Regions from separate parts of the Azospirillum sp. B510 genome, predicted to be linked through region 1. Evidence: riboswitches for the same ligand, from Rfam matches in the RefSeq annotation. Region 1 holds a riboswitch; each other region holds the start of a gene.

Evidence for each region. Region 1 has a riboswitch for cobalamin ahead of AZL_RS29045 (CbtB domain-containing protein). Riboswitches for the same ligand answer to the same signal wherever they lie in the genome.
Region 2: it holds a riboswitch for cobalamin, as region 1 does, so the genes downstream of both, AZL_RS04085 (TonB-dependent receptor plug domain-containing protein) here and AZL_RS29045 (CbtB domain-containing protein) in region 1, are expected to answer to the same signal.
Region 3: it holds a riboswitch for cobalamin, as region 1 does, so the genes downstream of both, AZL_RS02560 (ABC transporter ATP-binding protein) here and AZL_RS29045 (CbtB domain-containing protein) in region 1, are expected to answer to the same signal.

Annotation. Positions count from the first base shown of each region.
Region 1 is NC_013858.1:369,636-373,822, forward strand. Features, by position in the region: gene AZL_RS29035 (ABC transporter ATP-binding protein) at 64-786, opposite strand; gene AZL_RS29040 (ABC transporter ATP-binding protein) at 779-1,546, opposite strand; cobalamin riboswitch at 1,729-1,955, shown strand; gene AZL_RS29045 (CbtB domain-containing protein) at 2,000-2,188, shown strand; gene AZL_RS29050 (CbtA family protein) at 2,198-2,992, shown strand; gene cobW (cobalamin biosynthesis protein CobW) at 3,006-4,067, shown strand.
Region 2 is NC_013854.1:881,368-885,554, forward strand. Features, by position in the region: gene AZL_RS04080 (ISAs1 family transposase) at 1-768, opposite strand, end outside; cobalamin riboswitch at 898-1,127, shown strand; gene AZL_RS04085 (TonB-dependent receptor plug domain-containing protein) at 1,533-3,311, shown strand; gene AZL_RS04090 (DUF7676 family protein) at 3,338-3,922, shown strand; gene AZL_RS04095 (ABC transporter substrate-binding protein) at 3,910-4,187, shown strand, end outside.
Region 3 is NC_013854.1:551,615-555,801, forward strand. Features, by position in the region: gene AZL_RS02550 (FecCD family ABC transporter permease) at 1-787, opposite strand, end outside; gene AZL_RS02555 (ABC transporter substrate-binding protein) at 784-1,779, opposite strand; gene AZL_RS02560 (ABC transporter ATP-binding protein) at 1,851-2,678, opposite strand; cobalamin riboswitch at 2,801-3,022, opposite strand; gene AZL_RS02565 (MBL fold metallo-hydrolase) at 3,453-4,187, shown strand, end outside.

The DNA.
Region 1 (4,187 bases):
CCAACCGCGTCACGGTTGCCGGAACCCGCACCCCGATCCGGGGATGATGGGGAGCCGGACGGCCTACACCCCCAGATAGGTGTGCAGCTTGTCCATGTTGGCATGGAGCTGGTCGTTGGGGATCATGTCGACCACATGGCCCTCCTCCATCACGTAATGGCGGTCGGCGATGGTGGCGGCGAAGCGGAAATTCTGCTCCACGAGCAGGATGGTGAACCCGCGCCGCTTCAACGCCCGCACCGCGACGCCGATCTGCTCGATGATCACCGGAGCGAGTCCCTCGGTCGGCTCGTCCAGCAGGATCAGGGTGGCGCCGGTGCGCAGGATGCGGGCGATGGCCAGCATCTGCTGCTCGCCGCCCGACAGCCGCGTGCCCTGGGTGCCGCCGCGGCCCTTCAGGTTGGGGAACAGGTCGTGGATCTGCGCGACCGTCATCCCGCCCTCCTTGACCACCGGCGGCAGCGTCAGATTTTCGTCGACGCTGAGGGAGGAGAAGATGCCGCGCTCCTCCGGCACATAGCCGATGCCGAGCCGCGGGATCCTGTGCTGCGCCATGCCGATCAGCTCCTGGCCCTGGAAACGGATCGAGCCGGTGCGCCTGCCCATGATGCCCATGATGGCGCGCATGGTCGAGGTCTTGCCGGCGCCGTTGCGGCCCAGCAGCGTCACCACCTCGCCCCGGCGAACCTCCAGGCCGACACCGTGCAGCACATGGCTTTCGCCGTAGAAGCCATGCAGGTCGGCGATCTCCAGCATGGCGGTCTTCGTGTTGCCCCCGTCAGGCATGTCCGGTCCCCATATAGGCTTCCATCACCTGCGGGTTCCTGGAGACGGTCTCGTACGGCCCCTCCGCCAGGATCTCGCCGCGGCGAAGCACGGTGATGCTGTCCGACAGGTGGGCGACGACCGACAGGTTGTGCTCGACCATCAGCACGGTGCGGTCGGCGGCGACGCGCTTGATCAGGGCCGCGGTGCCCTCGATGTCCTCATGGCCCATGCCGGCCAGCGGTTCGTCCAGCAGCATCACCTCGGGGTCGAGCGCCAGCGTGGTGGCGATCTCCAGCGCGCGCTTGCGGCCATAGGGCAGCTCCGCCGCCGGATGGCCGGCCCAGGGCGTGAGGTTCACCGCCTCGATCAGTTCCAGCGCCCGGCCATGCAGCTCATGGAGCGACGACTCGGACTTCCAGAAATGGAAGCTGGTACCGAGCGGGCGTTGAAGCGCCACCCGGACATTCTCCAGCACGCTGAGATGCGGGAAGACGGCGGAGATCTGGAAGGAGCGGACCAGACCCATCAATGCGATGTCGGCCGGCTTGGTGCGGGTGATGTCGCGGCCCTTGTAGAGGATCTGCCCGCGCGTGGGGGTGAGGAACTTGGTCAGCAGGTTGAACACCGTGCTCTTGCCGGCGCCGTTCGGGCCGATCAGCGCATGGATGGTGCCGCGGCGGACCTTCAGGTTCACGTCCCGAACCGCCACGAATCCCTTGAACTCCTTCGTCAGGTTGCGCGCTTCCAGGATGATGTCGTCGTTCGCTGCGGCGGTCATCGGTCGCGAATTCCCCCCTCCGGTCTTTGCGGCGTCCTTCATCCGCCAAATCCTTGCGGCGGAAAACATCACACTTGCGGACTCTCCGTCTATCAAACATCACAGCACCCAAAATGCCACTGCGCAAGACCGTCCGCAGGGCGGATATCGGATTGCGGGCTTGCCAAAGCGGCGCGGCGCTGCGATGGTGGCCGTCCGACGGTGCCCCGCCCGTCCTGACGGACGGCTGGGATAATAGGGAATGCGGTGCGGACCGACCCTCTGGACTGGTCCAATGCCGCGGCTGCCCCCGCAACTGTGTGCGGCGAGCGTCCTGTCCATTATGCCACTGGTCCTTGACGGCCGGGAAGGCGGACGGCGATGCGGCGACCCGCGAGCCAGGAAACCTGCCGCCGGACGCATCAATTTTTCCCAACCCCGCCGGGTGTGGCGGGAGAACAAGGATATCGGTCCATGACCACGCGTTCGCTTCACACCGCAACCGGTTCCGCGACCCGTAGCGCCGCCCAGACCGCGGTCGCCGCCTTCGCCGCCATCCTGCTCGGCAGCTTCCTGCTGTACGGCGTCGGCTTCGCCCAGCCGCAGCAGATCCATGACGCGGCCCACGACACCCGTCATTCCTTCGCGTTCCCCTGCCACTAAGCCAGGGTCATGGAACTGATCCGGCGGCTGTTCACAGCCGCACTGGTCGCGGGCGTGCTCTCCGGCACGGCCGCGTCCGTCGTTCAGCAGGCGACCACCGTCCCGCTGATCCTCGAAGCCGAGAAATACGAGGTGGTGACCCCGCCTCCGGCCACGACGGCTACGGCCACTGCCGCCGCCCCGGCCGCCAGCCCTGCCGCCAGCCCTGCCGATGGCCACCAGCATGGTCCGGTGCGCCAGATCGGCGAAGGCGTGCCGACCTCGCTGGACGAGGCGATCCAGCGCATCGGCCTGACCATCGTCGCCGACCTGATCACCGGCGTCGCCTATGCGCTTTTGTTGGGGGCCGCGATCCTGCTGGCCGGCCGGCCTGTCGATGCGCGGCGCGGGCTGGTATGGGGCATGGGGGGCTTCGTCGCCGTCTCGCTGGCGCCCTCCTTCGGCCTGGCCCCGGAACTGCCGGGCATGGCCGGGGCGGAACTGGAGCTGCGCCAGCTCTGGTGGCTGTCCGCCGCCGCCGGAGCCGGCGTCTGCCTGCTGGCCTTCGCCTTCGCCCGCAACCGTCTGGTCATCGCCGTCGCCGTTCTGGCCGCGGCATTGCCCCACCTGATCGGCGCCCCGCATCCGGAAAGCGCCGAGGGTGCGGTTCCGCCGGAACTGGCCGCCCGCTTCGTCGCCGCCTCTCTCGGCGGGGCCGCGCTGTTCTGGGCGATCCTGGGCTCGGCCTGCGGCTGGCTGATGAGCGCTCTCGTCGGCGAGGCCGAATCCCGCCCGGCCCTGCGGGCCCAGCCCGGCGCGCGCTAAGGAGGCGCACTCCATGTCCGCTCTTGCGAAAACGGCCGCCGGCAAGGTGCCGGCGACCGTCATCACCGGCTTCCTCGGCGCCGGAAAGACCACGTTGATCCGCAGCCTGCTGGAAAAGGCCGATGGCCGCCGGCTGGCGCTGATCATCAACGAGTTCGGCGATGTCGGCATCGACGGCGACATCCTGCGCGCCTGCGGCAACCCGACCTGCACCGAGGACGACGTGATCGAGCTGGCGAACGGCTGCCTGTGCTGCACCGTCGCCGACGACTTCGTCCCGGCCATCGAGAAGCTGCTGGCCCGGCCGGAGCCGCCCGAGCATATCGTGATCGAGACCAGCGGTCTGGCCCTGCCCAAGCCGCTGGTCCAGGCCTTCCACTGGCCGGCGATCAAGACGCGGGTCACGGTGGACGGCGTCATCGCCGTGGTTGACGCCGCCGCCGCCGCGGAAGGCCGCTTCGCCCCCGATCCCGCCGCGCTGGAGGCCCAGCGCGACGCCGCCGGCACCGTCGATCATGAAACGCCGATCGAGGAGGTGTTCGAGGATCAGCTGCTCTGCGCCGACCTGATCGTCGTCAACAAGACCGATCTGGTAGCATCCGGCGACCTCGCCCGCGTCGAGGATCTGATCCGCGGCGCCCTGTCCCACACGGTCGGCCGCGACGCCAAGCTGGTGCGGGCCTCCCAGGGTGCCGTCGACCCGCTGGTCCTGCTCGGCGTCGGCGCCGCGGTGGAGGACGATCTCGCCAACCGTCCCAGCCACCATGACGACGAAGAGGGCCACGACCACGACGACTTCACCAGCTTCGTGGTGGAGTTGCCGGCGCAGCCCGACCCGGCCGCTCTGGCGATGACACTGGAACAGGTCGCCGGCCTGCATGGCGTGCTGCGCCTGAAGGGCTTCATCGACGTGCCCGGCAAGCCGATGCGCCTGCTGGTCCAGGGTGTCGGCACCCGCATCCAGACCCATTACGACCGCTTGTGGAAGCCGGGCGAGGAGCGCCGCAGCCGCCTGGTGGTGATCGGCGAGACCGGGCTCGACCGCGACGCGGTGACGCGGGCGGTCGTTGGGTAGGGGTTAGGGTGCCGCTGCTTTTGCCCCACCCCAACTCCCCCGCTTCACAGGGAAGGGACTGCCACCACCTTTCCAATCAAGTGCTTACTCCCTCTCCCGCCCAGCGGGGGAGGGTTAGGG
Region 2 (4,187 bases), on a different replicon from region 1:
AAGTGGCGGACGACGGCCATGTTCAGGGGGCCGTGGCCTTTGCGCAAGCTTGTCGATATCGGCGGCGTGATCGAGCGTCTCCGGCGGTGCGCTGGTGAAGAAACTCTCGATCTCGTCGCGCAGGGTGGGCTGGTTGGCTTTGACCGCCAGCAGATAGTCGGCCCCGGCGTCGCGAACGGCCTGGGCGATGGTGGCGTTGCAGGCGATGGCGTCGATGGTGACGATCGCGCCCTTGAGCCCGCCCTCGGTCGCCAAGCGCTCCAGCAGAACCGGAATGGCCGCCAGTTCGCTGGCTTTGTCCTCGACGGCCTCCTGGCCGAGGACCAGGCGGCTGGTGGTGGCGAAGGCCGAGACCAAGTGCAAAGGGGCCTGTCCGAGGACGCGGTCATGGCTGCGTCGCGAGGTCTTGCCGTCGATGGCGACCAGTTCCGGCCGGTCGGGCCACGCCTCGCGCACCCAGGACAGGAAGCAGTCCTGGAACAGGCCGGACGGGATCCGGTTCATGAACACGGTCAGCCAGCGTCCGCTCGGCACCCCATGGTGATAGGGCTGGAAGCGCCGCAGAAAGTCGAGCCGCGCTTCACCCCAGGCGGCGATCGCCTCGTAATCCTCGCAATCCGCGATCGTCCCGCACACCGCCAGAAGCAGGATCTCCGGTAACGGATAGGCGACCCGCCAGGGAGCACGCGGGTCGTCGATCCGCGAAAAATGTTCCAGCAGCGCCTTCAGCCGCGATTTCTCACCAAAGCCGGCTTCGATCGAACTCATGGGGGGACCTTCCAAGACGAGAGCCTCCACCGAATCAGAAACTTCCCAATTCGTAAACCGCTGTTAACCCGACTTCGGAGCCCTGGGAACGGCTCGACGCCATTGACAGGCGTGTGGCCTGCCTCTATCACCAGAGGCATTGTCGGCGGTTTTCCCAGGCGCAAGCCGGGAGATTAAAAGGGAACGACGGAAGCGACAGGCGTCCAAGCCTGATGCAAGCCGTGGCTGTCCCCGCAACTGTGAGCGGCGAGTCGGCGCCAGAAAGCCACTGACCGGAAATCCTTGGGATCCCGGTCGGGAAGGCGGTGCCGGATGACGACCCGCGAGCCAGGAGACCTGCCTCCGACAGCGTCACTCTGCCTTCGATCGGGGTGTGTCGAAGGTGCGGAAACCCGTCGTGGTGACGCGTCCATTGGCGTTGCCGCGGCCGGATTCCGGGATGATTCGTCCTCCCTGAAGCATGTCGCAGGTGAATGGTTCTCCAGACGCGAGGCCTCGCGTCGTGGCGTCCGTTCGGCAACGCCCGTTCAACGGTTCCGGTCTCCGGAGCCGGCATGGATGTGTGGCCCCGGACGGGTGGCTTTGCGGCCGCACCGCTTGTCCGAGCGCGCCTCCATGCCTGCAGCAGGACGTGGCAGAGCATGCAGACAAGCCGTTCCATCACAAATCTTGGCAGGAATTTTTGCGTCCGGGTCGCTTTGGCCGGGCTCGGGGTCGCGGCCGGAGCATCGGCCGCTTCAGCGGACGACCTTCAGCTAACCCCCTTGGAGATCACGGCACCGAAGGGCATGGCGGTGCCGCAGGAGCAGGCGACCATCGCCTCCAGCGTGATCGGCGGCGAGGAGATCGAGCGTCAACAGATCCGCCGTCTCGACGATGCCTTGCTGCTGGTTCCCGGCGTCAGCCTGTCGGGCCGGCAGGCGCCGGGCGGCGCCCAGACCGTGCGCCTGCGCGGGTTGGGACCGCGCAACACCCGCGTCTTCATCGACGGCGTCGAGATGAGCGACACCAGCCAGTCGCAGTCGCAATATCCGGCCGGCGAGATGGACACCGCCGACATCGAGCGCATCGAGGTCCTGCGCGGGCCGCAGCCCGGCCGCTTCGGGCCGGATGCCGGCGGCGGCGTGGTCAACATCGTCACCCGCCGCCCGGCCGGTCTGTTCGGCGGACAGGTCGGCGCCGAATATGGCAGCTTCGACACCAAGCGGGCGAACGCATCGGTATCCGGGGCGCAGGACAGGGTGGAGTACCGCGCCTCCCTGTCCGGCACCCATTCCGGCGGCTATTCGGATTTCAGCCGCTGGCGTGGCGGGCAGGACAAGGACCCGTTCCGGCAATGGGCCGCCGCCGGCCGGATCGGCGTCCAGGCGACCGAGGAGCTGCGGTTCGACGCGACGGCGCGCTATCAGCGCAAGACGCTGACCTACGATCCCGCCACCCGCGACAATGACTGGTCGCGCGACGAGACCGAGCGGTTCCTGCGCCTGGGCGGGTCGCTCGACAGTCTGGGCGGCAGGCTGGTCCACAGCTTCGGCATCGCCAACACCACCAACACCCGGCAGTATTGGGGCGAGGGAACCCGGGGCGACACCTATGACGGCCACAAGACGCGGCTCGACTATGCGGCGACCGCCAAACTGTCCGACCGGGTGACGCTGGGCTACGGTGGCGATGCGACCCGCGAGAGCATGGAGCAGCACACGCCGGGCTTCGCGCCGCTCGCGCCGGACATGCGGTCGCACAACTGGCGCGGCGGCGGCTTCGCCACCGTCGGCGTGACTCCGGTGGCGCCGCTCGACCTGTCGGCGACGATCCGCGGCGACCGCCACAGCGACTATGGCGGGACGGGAACCTGGCGGCTCGGTGCCGCCTACCGGATCGAGCAGAGCGGGACGACGCTGCGCTCCAGCTACGGCACGGCATGGCAACCACCCTCGCTCTACGAACGGTTCGATCCCTGCTATGGGCGGGCCGACCTGCGGCCGGAACGCAGCCGCGGCTGGGACGCCGGTGTCGAGCAATCGCTGCTGGGCGGGCGACTGACCGCCGGAGCGACCTACTTCCAGGCCGCCACCCGTGACCAGATCAACTGGCTGTACGGTCCGGCGGCCAGCCCGGCCTGTTCGGGCGGCGGCTATGTCAACGTCGACCGCACCAAGGCGCAGGGCGTGGAGCTGGAACTGGCCGCCCGCCCGACCGTGACCATCGACCTGCGCGCCGCCTATTCCTGGCAGAGCGTGGTCAACGCCAACACCGGGCAGCGGCTGCGCAATCTGCCGCTTCACCAGGGCAGCGCGTCGGTCGGCTGGCGCTTCCTGCCGGCGGCCTACGCCAATCTCGGCCTGCGCTATCGCGACATGATCGAGAATTACGGCACCGGCAGCGCCTTTCTCACCGCCGATCTTCGGCTGTCCTACGAGCTGACCGATGCGGTGACGCTGCATGGCCGCGTCGAGAACCTGTTCAACCGCCGGTACGAGGAGGTCTACGGCCACGCTGCGGCGGGCCGCTCGGCTTACGCAGGCCTGTCCGCGCGCTTCTGACCCCGCCCCACCCAAGAGTTCGTTCCATGAGCACCGCGTCTTCCGTGGCCTCGCACGTCGTCGAGGAACCCGGCATGGGTCGGGTCGAGATCTTCCCCCTGCCCACCGATCAGGATCTGCTGCTGGCCCTGCTGAAGGATGCCTTCGAGGTCTGGTGGCGGGACATCGTGTTCGGCACGCTGGTCCAGGGGGCCGTCTTCGAAATCCGCGCACCCAACGCGCCGCGCAAGGTGTCGCTGTTCGACGGCTACCTGACCGTCGATTTCGGGGCATGGCATTTCCATGTCTGCATCGGCTCCCACCGGGGCACGCCGCGCAACCCGGTCGATCCGGAGCTCGCCCGCATCCGCCGGACCGCGCGGGCCGAGATGTACCGCGTCCTGGGAAGCGACGGCGCACCGCGGAGCTGGGGCCTGCGGCTGTTCAACGGCAAGGGAGACCAGCAGATGACGCTGTTCTTTCCCAACCCCTTCCTCGGCGAGAACGACCGCATCCTGAAGGAGCCGGACTGGAGCCGCCTGTCGATGTGGGACCGGTTCCGTGAACGCTATCTCGGGCTGATGCCCGATCCGCTCGACCGCAGCGGGAGGGGGTTCCGGTGCGCCGGCTGACCCTTCGCCTGACAGCGGCCTGTCTTCTGAGCGCGGCCATCCCGGTGGGGATGGCCGTTGCCGCCGGTCTGCGGGCGGCGTCGGCCACGGTGTGCGGCGACCAGTATCTTCTGGCGCTTGCCGATCCCGGCCAGATCGCCGCCCTGTCGCCGCAGGCCGCCGATCCCTGGCTATCGCTGCTGGCCGGCGAGGCGGTCCACCACCCGCAAGTCCGGCCGAGCGCCGAGGCCTACCTGTCGCTCGGCGTCGGGGTGGTCCTCGCCAA
Region 3 (4,187 bases), on a different replicon from region 1:
GCCGTCCGGGGTCGCCGCCGAGCGAGCGGGCGGCGTCGTCGCCCAGCGCCAGCGTGTTGATCCTGTCGGCGCGCAGCCACAGCCAGCCGAGCCCGCACAAGGTGGTCAGGGCGGGGGCGGGCAGCACGCTCCAGCGCGCGGTGCCGAAGCCGCCCATCATCCAGAACAGGGCGGCGTCGGCGCTGCGGTCGGCGCTCGCGACGATCAGCGTGTTGGTGACGGCGTGCAGGATGAAGGCGACGGCGACGCCGGTCAGCACCAGCCGGTCACTGGTCACACCGCCGTCGCGTCCGCGCGCGGCGGCGAAGACCGCCAGCATGGCGGCGAGCGCGCCGAGGAAGGCGGCTGTGGGCAGGCTCAGGGACTGGCCCAGGGCCTGGCTCAGGAATTGCCAAACGCCGCCGATCACCGGCAGCGTGGCGATGGCGCCGGCGAACAGGATGACGCTCACCGCCCCGACCGAGGCGCCGGCCGACACCCCGAACAGATAGGGGTCGGCCAGCGGGTTGCGCGTCACCACCTGCAACACCGCCCCAACCGCCGCCAGCCCGGCGCCGGCCAGCGCCCCCAGCAGCACGCGCGGCAGCCGCAGCTCCCAGACGATGTTGCGCTCCGCCCGGCTGATGCCGTCCGCCGGGAAGAGGCCGGGCCACAGCTCGTGCGAGACCACCGACCAGACGGTCGGCAGCGGGATGCGGGCGGCGCCGAAGCCGACCGCCGCGACCAGGGACAGCAGCAGAATGGTCGCCAGCAGCAGGCAGAGCGGCGGAATCCGCGGGCGGCTCATGGCTGGAACAGCTCCGGGTGCAGCGTGCGGGCCATGCGTTCCAGCGCGTCGACGTCGCGTGTCGAGGGCGTCTGTTCGGCATAGGTCAGGACGATGAACTGGCGTTTGCGCACCGCCTCGACATCGGCCAGCTGCGGGGCGGACAGCAGATAGCGGATGGCGGCCTCGGCCGGGACGCGGTGGTCGCTGACGATGATCCATTGCGGGTCGCGCCGGGCCATCTCCTCCCAGCTGACCCGGACATAGCTGTCGGGGATGTCGTCGAAGATGTTGCGGCCGCCGGCCAGCTCCATCAGCAGGCTGGTCATGCCCTCGCGCCCAACCGACAGCGGGGCGGCGTCGGTGTGGCAATCGTCGCAATACATCACGCGCGGCCTTTGCGTGGCTCCGCCGATCCTCCGGGTCACCGCGGCGACGCGGCGGCGGAAATCGGCCACCATCGCCTCGGCCCGGTCGGCGATGCCGAAGATGCGGCCCAGCGCCAGCAGATCGGCATAGAGGGTGTCCATGCTGATCGGCTCGCGCCGGCCGATGCGGATGCAGCTTTCCCGCAGCGTGTAGGTGGCCACGCCCAACTCGGCGAGGCGGGCCGGGGTCAGGCCGCGCGCCTCGTTGAAGCCGTAACTCCAGCCGGCGAACAGGAAGTCGGGGTTGGCGGCCAGCACCGCCTCCAGCGTCGGGGCGCGGTCGGGCAGCTGGGGCAGGGCGGCGACCACGCCGGGCGGGGCGATCAGGTGGCGCTCGGCCCCGGCGATGCCGGACACCGCGACCAGCCGGTCGGCCAGACCGAGATCGATCATGGTCTGGGTCATGTTGACGTCGTTGACCATCGGCCGCTTGGGCGGAGCGTCGAAACGCGTGGTGTCGAAGCAGTTGGCGATCTCGACCGGATAGCCGGCCGGAGGGGTTTGGGCGAGCGCCCCCGCAGGGATGGCGGGGGCGAGGGCGAGGCCGAACGCGGCCAGGAGGGTACGGACGGGGGCTGGGGGCATGCGGGGTCCAGTCGGGAGGGCGGCGGAGGGAACGGGACTGGGGAGGCGGAACGGGGGAAGCGGAACGGGGGTCAGAGGGGCGACAGCTCGATGCGCAGCCGGCCGTCGCCGGGGTGGCGGTCGACAGTGGCGGCGACCCGGTAGACGGCGGTCAGGCGCTCGGCGGTCAGCGCCTCGTCCGGGACGGCGTCGGCCTGAAGGCGGCCATCCTTCAGCAGCAGGAGGCGGTCGCACCAGCGCGCGGCCAGATCGATCTCATGCAGCGTCATCACCACGGTGATGCCGAGCGAGCGCACCAGATCGAGGATGGCGAAGCGGTGCTGGATGTCGAGATGGTTGGTCGGCTCGTCCAGCAGCAGGATGCGCGGGCGCTGGGCCAGGGCGCGGGCGATCATCACCCGCTGCCGCTCGCCGCCCGACAGCTGTTCGACCGGGCGGTCGGCCAGGGCCGCGAGATCCAGCCGGGCCAGAGCCTCGTCGACGATGGCGCGATCCTCCGCCCCGTCTCCGGAAAAGACCGAACGGCGATGGGCCAGCCGCCCCATGGCGACCACGTCGCGCACGGTGAAGCCGAGGGCGGGGCTGCTGTCCTGCGCCTGCAACGCCAGACGGCGGGCCAACGCCGCCGGCCCGACGGCCCGCGGATCGGCTCCCTCGACGCGGATGGTTCCGGCCGAGGGGGCCTGAAGCCCGGCAAGGCAGCGCAGCAGCGTCGATTTGCCGGAGCCGTTCGGTCCGAGAATGCCGAGGACCATCCCCTCCGCGACGCTGAAGCCGATGTCAGACAGGACCGCGCGGCCGGCCAGCCGGCAACTCAGCCCCGTCACCGCGATGGCGGGGGAGCGGGCGGCCGGGCGGCCGGGGTGGGAGGCCGCGATGGGGAAAGGCGTGGGCGTCATCCGTGCTTCCTGCCGTGGCGGGCGGAGCGTGTGGGCGGACGCCTTGCGGCATGCGGGGCGGAACCGGTCGCGGAATCCGGGCACGCGCATGGCAAGCGTTCCACCGGGACACCCCGCCCGAGGACGTTGATCGTGGTGCTGGCAGGTCTCCTGGCTTGCGGGTCGTCGCCGGTCCGTCCAGCCTTCCCAGCGCCGCGAGGGGCGCCAGTGGCGGAAAATGACGGATCGGCTCGCCGCTCACAGTTGCGGGGGCAGCCCCGGTCTCGCCGCTCGGCGCGGCTCACCGGGTTCCCTCTTAGCTTCCGGCGGATGCCGCCGGAAGAACCAGAACCGGGGATAGTGATGAGCGAGCCGGCGTCGGCGGTCAAGACCGGCATGGGGGAGGCCGCGCGATTTCCCCGACCCGGTCCATGCCTGGCGGGTTCGCGGGAGTGTCGCCCGCACAGCGATCCGGAGAAGGGGTGTCGTCATGGTGGTTCGGCTGTTCGTCGCAACGGAGCATCAAAATGTTATGTTATAACATAACGTATCTGTTCGATCGGGACAGGGCAAGCGGAAGATCGTCGCAAGAATGCTCGTGCCTGCCTGGGCGACGACCCGGCTGCCATCGTCGCCCGGTTGCGTCAACCCGCCGGTCGCCGGTCTCAGTCGGCCTCGGTGCCTCAAACGCGTTGCATGGTTTCATATGAAACGATATGGTTGGCCCAACCGATCAATGGCCGGCGATCCTCCGGGAGGGCAGGGGGGCGTCGCCGGCACCTGTGGAGAAACCGGATGTCCAAGAATTTCGCCTCGCATGCCGACCTGGACGAGAAGACCGTCAGTTTCGACAAGCTGTCGGACAATGCCTACGCCTACACGGCGGAGGGCGATCCCAACACCGGCATCGTCATCGGCGACGACGCGGTGATGGTGATCGACACCCAGGCGACGCCGGTGATGGCCCAGGATGTCATCCGCCGCATCCGCGAGGTCACCGACAAGCCGATCCGCCATGTCGTGCTGTCGCATTACCACGCGGTGCGGGTGCTGGGCGCCTCGGGCTATGCGCCGGAACAGATCATCGCCAGCGAGGACACCCGCGACCTGATCGTCGAGCGCGGCGAGGCCGACATGGCGAGCGAGATCGGCCGCTTCCCCCGGCTTTTCCGCGCCGTCGAATCGGTTCCCGGCCTCACCTGGCCGACCATCACCTTCCGTGGCCACATGACGCTATGGCTCGGCTCGCTGGAGGTGCGCTTGCTGCAACTTGGCCGTGGCCACAGCAAGGGCGACACGGTGGTCTGGCTGCCCCGGGAGAAAATCCTGTTCTCCGGCGATCTGGTCGAGTATGGCGCCACCCCCTATTGCGGCGACGCCTACTTCACCCATTGGCCGGCGACGCTCGACGCCATCGCCGCCCTGGAGCCGGAGAAGCTGGTGCCGGGCCGCGGTGCCGCCCTGACCACGCCGGAACAGGTGCGGGAAGGGCTGCGTGGCACCCGCGCCTTCACTGCCGAGCTGTTCGAG